Regions from separate parts of the Pseudarthrobacter sp. NPDC059871 genome, predicted to be linked through region 2. Evidence: predicted binding sites of a transcription regulator. Region 2 holds the regulator's gene; the other holds the start of a gene.
The links. Region 2 encodes HspR, which represses chaperone genes until heat shock. Its sites were predicted from a motif close to AAGTTGAGTCNNNNNGACTCAACTT; they were not measured.
Positions count from the first base shown of each region.

Region 1: a site for HspR is predicted at 1,552-1,576, ahead of clpB (ATP-dependent chaperone ClpB). Genes of this name have one in related genera too.

Region 1 covers NZ_JBHWJV010000005.1:247,035-250,439, forward strand. The annotation lists gene ACFV4R_RS09285 (sulfate/molybdate ABC transporter ATP-binding protein) at 1-412, shown strand, start outside; gene ACFV4R_RS09290 (S1 family peptidase) at 581-1,333, shown strand; gene clpB (ATP-dependent chaperone ClpB) at 1,606-3,405, shown strand, end outside.
Region 2 covers NZ_JBHWJV010000005.1:98,877-102,281, forward strand. The annotation lists gene ACFV4R_RS08660 (nucleotide exchange factor GrpE) at 1-298, shown strand, start outside; gene ACFV4R_RS08665 (DnaJ C-terminal domain-containing protein) at 567-1,547, shown strand; gene ACFV4R_RS08670 (heat shock protein transcriptional repressor HspR) at 1,563-1,988, shown strand; gene ACFV4R_RS08675 (hypothetical protein) at 2,176-2,562, shown strand; gene ACFV4R_RS08680 (aldehyde dehydrogenase family protein) at 2,596-3,405, opposite strand, start outside.

The DNA.
Region 1 (3,405 bases), 150 kb from region 2:
GCGCAGCCCGTTCGCAGCCGGCCTGGCCGGGCTCAACTTCGTCACCGGCACGCTGACGGCTTCCGGGATCCGGACAGCCGGCGGGCAGGGCATCGCTCCTGACCTGGAGATCGCAGGGCACCTGGAGGAACCGGGCGAAACGGGCCAGGCAGGCGCCGCAGGGCTGCCTGGCGCGGCCGTGTTTCCGCCGTCGGCCGTGTCCGTGTTCCTGACGGACGCACACGGAAGCCCCCGCAATTCCTTCCCCGTGCAGGTCACCGAACTTGAGCCCCACGGAGACCAGATCCGGGTGCGGGGAGGCGGCCTGGCCGCGGACATCACTCCCGCAGCCTCGGCAGAGCTGGGCCTGGCCCCCGGGATCCGGGCCCACTTCGTGATCAAATCCGCTGCGGTTTCCATCTACGCGACATGATTTAATAACTTATTTACATATTCTGTCAAAGTCAGTGACAAACTTCACAATGTTCCGGTACCGTTCGGATGGGCGGCAAGGCCATCGCCTCCGCCCATCAACCGGAACCGACCCCGTCCGCGCCTCAACCGGCAGCGGTGCGGGGTCCCTTGCGAAGGAGCCACCGCTGTGAAAATCGCCAGAATCCTTGCCGCCGTTGCCGCGACTGCTGCGCTCATGGGCCCGCTGCCTGCACAGGCCGCACCCGCGCCGGGCGGTGACACGGCAAGCCCCGACATAGCCGGCGGCAGCACCACCACCATTTCCGCAGCCCCCTATGCAGCGCAGATCTCCTTCGATGCCACCGGCACCAACGTAGGATGCACCGGCAGCCAGATCTCGGCCAGCTGGGTAATCACGGCCAAGCACTGCAATTCCGCCTCCCTGCAGTCTGTCCGGCTGGGGTCCACCTACCTGGAAGCCGGCGGCACCGTGAAGACCGTGGCCGGCCGCTATGCCTCCAGTACCGGCGATGTCCTGCTGCTGAAACTGTCCACCCCGCATTACGGCTCCTATGTAGGGCTCTCCAGCTCTTTCCCCGCCATCGGGGCTCCGGCCAAGGTGTACGGCTGGGGCGACCAGACCGAGGGCGCGGGCACCATGTCCTACAACCTCAAGACGGCGGACGTCGCCGTGGCCGGCCAGGGCACGGACACCTACGGCGGAGCCTCCGTCCGGACGCAGTCCCAAAGCGGGCACACCCTGGGCGGCGACTCCGGCGGCCCGCTCATCGTCAACGGCAAGCTGGTAGGTGTCCTGTCGACGTCGAGCATCCTGCCCAGCCCCAACCCGTCCAGCTTCACCAGGTACTACAACGATCATGCGTCCGTGTCCCGCAACCTCAGCTGGATCACCAGCGTCTCAGGGGTGGGTGCCTCCTGAGTTCCGGTCTTCGCGACTTCCGCCCCTCCCGGTAAGGGGCGGGCGGCGCCGGTTCCCGGGGGATGCCGCGGGAACCGGCCGCCCGGCGGGTGGCTTGTTGGGGGAGCCGCCCGCCGGTTTTGCGTTCTTGCCGGTTTCCGTCCTGCCGGGAACCGGGCCTGCAGGGAAGCGCCGAGGGTTCGCTGTGGGAAAACAGGGCCAAAGGACTGCGTTTTTCAAAGTTGAGCGTAGTACACTCAACCTAAAGAAAACGCCCCTGAAAGGAGCCCTCTTTGGACGTCAAATTCACCACCAAGAGCCAGGAGGCTCTTTCGGCTGCCGCCATGAACGCCTCAACGGCCGGCAATCCGCAGGTGGAACCCGCCCACATCCTCAAGGCGCTGATGGACCAGCGCGACGGCGTGGCAGTGGCTCTGCTGAAAGCCACCGGCGCCGAACCGGACGCCGTCAGTGTCCAGGCCAGCAGTGCCATCAAGTCCCTTCCCTCGGCGTCGGGCGGATCCTCCCAGCAGGCCCAGCTTTCGCGCCCGGCGCTGCAGGCCATCCAGAACGCCAAGACCGAGGCCGAAAACCTCGGCGACACTTTCGTGTCCACCGAGGTGCTGCTGCTGGGCCTCTCTGCCGGAAGTGACGCCGTCGGGCGCCTCCTCCGCGAAGCCGGCGCCTCCCACGAAGCCCTGGTGGCCGCCCTGTCCGGCGTCCGCGGCGACCGGAAGGTCACCAGCCAGGACCCGGAGAACACCTTCCAGTCGCTGGAAAAGTTCGGCACCGACCTCACGGCCATGGCCCGCTCCGGCAAGCTGGACCCGGTCATCGGACGCGACACCGAAATCCGCCGCATCGTCCAGGTGCTGAGCCGCCGCACCAAGAACAACCCGGTAATTATCGGCGAGCCCGGCGTGGGCAAGACCGCTGTGGTGGAAGGGCTCGCCCAGCGCATCGTGGCGGGCGACGTTCCCGAAAGCCTGCGCGGCAAGACCCTGATCGCCCTGGACCTGGCGTCCATGGTGGCCGGTGCCAAGTACCGCGGCGAATTCGAGGAGCGGCTCAAGGCTGTGCTGGAGGAGATCAAGAACTCCGAAGGCCAGATCGTCACCTTCATCGACGAGATCCACACGGTGGTGGGCGCCGGCGCTACCGGTGACTCCTCCATGGACGCCGGCAACATGCTCAAGCCCATGCTGGCGCGCGGGGAACTCAGGCTGATCGGCGCCACCACCCTGGATGAATACCGCGAGAATATCGAAAAGGACCCTGCCCTGGAACGCCGCTTCCAGCAGGTCTACGTGGGGGAGCCCAGTGTCGAGGACACCATCGGCATCCTCCGCGGCCTGAAGGAACGCTACGAAGCGCACCACAAGGTCACCATCGCCGACTCCGCACTCGTGGCCGCCGCCACCCTGTCCAACCGCTACATCTCCGGGCGGCAGCTGCCGGACAAGGCCATCGACCTCGTGGACGAGGCCGCGTCCCGGCTGCGCATGGAAATCGATTCCGCCCCGGAGGAGATCGACCAGCTCCAGCGGCTGGTGGACCGGCTCACCATGGAGGAATTGGCCCTTCAGGACGAGAAGGACGCCGCGTCCGTGGAACGGCTCGCCGCGCTGCGCGCTGACAAGGCGGACCGCGAGGAGGAACTCAACGGACTCAAGGCCCGCTGGGAAGCCGAGAAAGCCGGACTCAACCGGGTGGGCGACCTGAAGGCCAAGCTGGACGAACTGCGCGGCGCGTATGAGAAGGCCGCCCGGGAAGGCGACCTCGAAACCGCCTCCCGGGTTCTGTACGGCGAGATTCCCGCCTTGGAACGCGAGCTCGCCGCCGCGGCCGAGGCCGAGGCCGCCGTGACGGACAAGTCATCCCAGATGGTGGCCGAGCAGGTGACCGCCGATGACATCGCCGAGGTCATCTCCGCATGGACCGGCATCCCCGCCGGGCGCATGCTGCAGGGCGAAAGCCAGAAGCTGCTGCACATGGAGGAAGAGCTGGGCCGGCGGCTGATCGGACAGTCCAAAGCTGTTACTGCTGTTTCGGATGCCGTCCGCCGTGCGCGTGCAGGCATCAGCGATCCCAAC
Region 2 (3,405 bases):
CCTGAACTCCCTGCTCCCGGTGCTGGACGACGTCGACGCCGCACGGCAGCACGGCGACCTCACCGATGGCCCCTTCGCAGCGATCGCCGCCAAGCTGGAGAACGCGCTGAAGACCTACGGCCTGGTCCGCATCGACGAAACGGGCGTGGAGTTCGACCCCACGGTCCACGAGGCCCTGATCCAGCAGCCCGGCGAAGACATCGAGGTTGACACCGTCAGCCAGGTGCTCCGCTCCGGCTACAAATCAGGCGACCGCGTGCTCCGCGCAGCGCAGGTCATCGTCGCAGTACCTGCCTGACGGTCACCAGGCGCTACGCCGGATATGGGGCGGTGCCCGCTTCGCGGTGCCCTCCACACCGCCGCCCCATATCCGGCCTCCGCGCCAGCGGTCATCTCGCCTAAGGTGAGGTAACCACGAAGCTCGCAGCGGTACAGGGGCCCGGGAGTGGCATCGGGCCTGCCGAAGCTGGGTGGCTGGGGATCGCAGATCCCAGCCACCCAGCGTAGGGGCGGGGCCCCTGTGCCGCGGAGAGCTATTAGTTAGAGACTTTTGAAAGGAAACGCCATTGGCTAGCCAGGATTGGGTGGACAAGGACTTTTACAAGATCCTTGGTGTTGCCAAGGACGCTTCCGATGCCGATATCAAGAAGGCTTACCGGAAGCTGGCACGGCAGTTCCATCCGGACACCAACTCCGGCGATGCAACTGCCGAGAAGAAATTCAAGGATGTCTCCGAGGCGTACTCGGTGCTCTCCGATGCTGATGAGCGCCAGCAGTACGATGCCATCCGTGCCATGGGCGGCGGTGCCCGGTTTGCTCCCGGCGGCGGCGGTGCCGCGGGCGGCAACGGCGGGTTCGAGGACCTGTTCGGCGGCCTGTTCACCGGCAACACCGGGCGGCACGCCGGCGGCTTCAACCCGTCCTCCGGTAACATCCCGCCTGAGTTCGCGGACCTGTTCGGCGGCGGCTTCGGCGGCTCGCCCGGGTTCCAGCGGACACCCCAGAAGGGCGCGGACCGCACCGCATCCACCAGCATCTCGTTCTCCGGTGCCATCCGCGGCACCACCATCGGCCTGCGCGAACCCAATGGCGAAGTCATCGACGTGCGCGTCCCCGCAGGCATCAAAGACGGCCAGAAGGTCCGCGTGCGTGGCAAGGGCCAGCCGGGCCAGGCCGGCAACGGCGACCTGGTGGTTGCCGTCTCGGTTAAGCCGCACGAGTTCTACACGCGCGACGGCGACAACCTCCGCATCCATGTCCCGGTCACCTTCCCCGAGGCTGCTTTGGGCGGCGACATCGAGGTGCCCACCATCGACGGCGAGAAGGTGCGGGTCCGTGTTCCGGCCGGCACGCCGTCGGGCCGTACCCTGCGGGTGAAGGGCAAAGGCGTGAAGACCTCCAAGGCGACGGGTGACCTGCTGGTGACCATCGACGTCGCGGTTCCCAAGAACCTGAACAAGGAGGCCGAGGCCGCCGTGAAGGCTTTCGCCGAGGCCACGGCCGGTGCCGACGTCCGAGAGGGCCTGGCCGCCAAGGCCCGGCTGTAGCGGAGGAGGTGTGCCGTGGACATCAACGCTGACCAGCCCATCTTCGTGATTTCCGTGGCGGCTGAGCTGGCTGACATGCACCCCCAGACGCTCCGCCAGTACGACCGCCTGGGCATCGTCAAACCCAGCCGGGCCCCCGGGAAATCCCGGCGGTACTCGCAGCGGGACGTCAACATGCTCCGCGAAGTGCAGCGGTTGTCCCAGGAAGGCGTCTCCCTCGAAGGGATCAAACGCATCCTGGAACTCGAAAACCAGGTGTCTGCCCTGCAGCGGCGCGTGCTGGAACTGACCGAGGAACTGGGGCGGCGCCCGCAGGCGTTCGACTCCCGCATCTTCGCCGCGGGCGCGGCCGGCGACGTCGTGAGCCTGGCCCGCGGCCAGCGCCCCCGTCCGCGGTCGCAGGCCGTGGTGCTGTGGCGGCCCCGCGCCATCGGGCAGTAGCGGCAGCAGCCGGCCGGTGAGTACCCGGTCCCTGGCCGCTTGGCGAAAATAGAGTACCCACTACTCGTGCAGCCCCGCCCAAGGAAACCTTCAATGGAACCACTGCTGTTGCAGCAGTGGTTCCATTCGTTTCTGGGGGTTATTCCATGTTTGGTTCTCTTTTCTTGGCCCGGCCATGAGCCCGGGAATGGAAGCAGTTGCGTCCTTCAGCGCTTCGGTGCCCGGACAGACCCTGCTGGCCATCGGGCAAACAGTCGTGGTGGTGTGCGTCTGCTTCGACATGGTCCGGGCAACGTCCGTTCCGCGGTCGCACCGGCGCTACGTGGCCAGCACCGTCTTCCGGACCCTGGCCATCCCGGCGGTCATCGCCGATGCCCTGACGGTCCTGGTGGCCATCGTGGTGTCGTCGTGGATCGATGTGGTGATGGGCATGTTCGTGCTCACCGCCATTATCTTCCGGTTCCACAGCGGTAAGGACGAGGACAACTGGTGGCAGGGCAAGGGCAGGAAGCTCGCCCGTTGGGCCCGCCGCCACCTGTCCGGCCGCACATCGGTGGCCCCTGCCATGGGGTGAGCCGGGCCGTTGATGACTTGGGCGTTGGCGACCTCAGCCGTTGATGACCTGCGGTACGCCCAGGGCCTTGAGGCCTTCGGCGCCGAATTCCAGGCCGTAGCCGGACTGCTTGGCCCCGCCGAAGGGAATCCGCGGATCGACGGCGCCGTGCCGGTTGATCCAGACGGTGCCGGCTTCCAGCCGCACAGCTACCGCACGTGCAGCCGCGGGGTCGGAGGACCATACCGAGGCGCCCAGGCCGACGTCGAGGGCGTTGGCCATCTCCACAGCTTCGTCGATGCTGCCGTAACGGATGATCGGCAGTGCGGGGCCGAACTGTTCCTCGGCCACCAGCGGGTTGCCGTTGTCGATGTCCGCCACCAGTGTGGCGGGGTAGAAGTAGCCGGGTTGGCTGGAGTCCGGGTTCCCGCCGAGGAGGACGCGCGCTCCGGAAGCCCTGGCCGCCTCCACGAGGTTCGCGACGACGTCGTACTGCGCCTTGTTCTGCAGCGGGCCCAGGACGTTGTTTTCATCCAGGCCGTTCCCCATCGGCATGGCCTTCGCGACGTCGGTGAGGGCCTGGCAGACGGCGTCGTAGATGGAGTCGTGGACGTAGAGCCGCTTGAGCGCCGCGCAGGTCTGTCCGGTGTTGATGAAGGCGCCCCAGAAAAGGTCCTCCGCGATCGCCAGGGGATCGGTGCCGGGCAGGACGATGCCGGCGTCGTTGCCGCCGAGCTCGAGCGTGAGCCGTTTGACGGTCGCCGCCGACGACCGGATGATCGCCTTGCCCGTGGCAGTGGACCCGGTGAACATGAGCTTGCCTACCGCCCCGTGCAGTGCCAGCGCTTCGCCCACGTCCCGGCC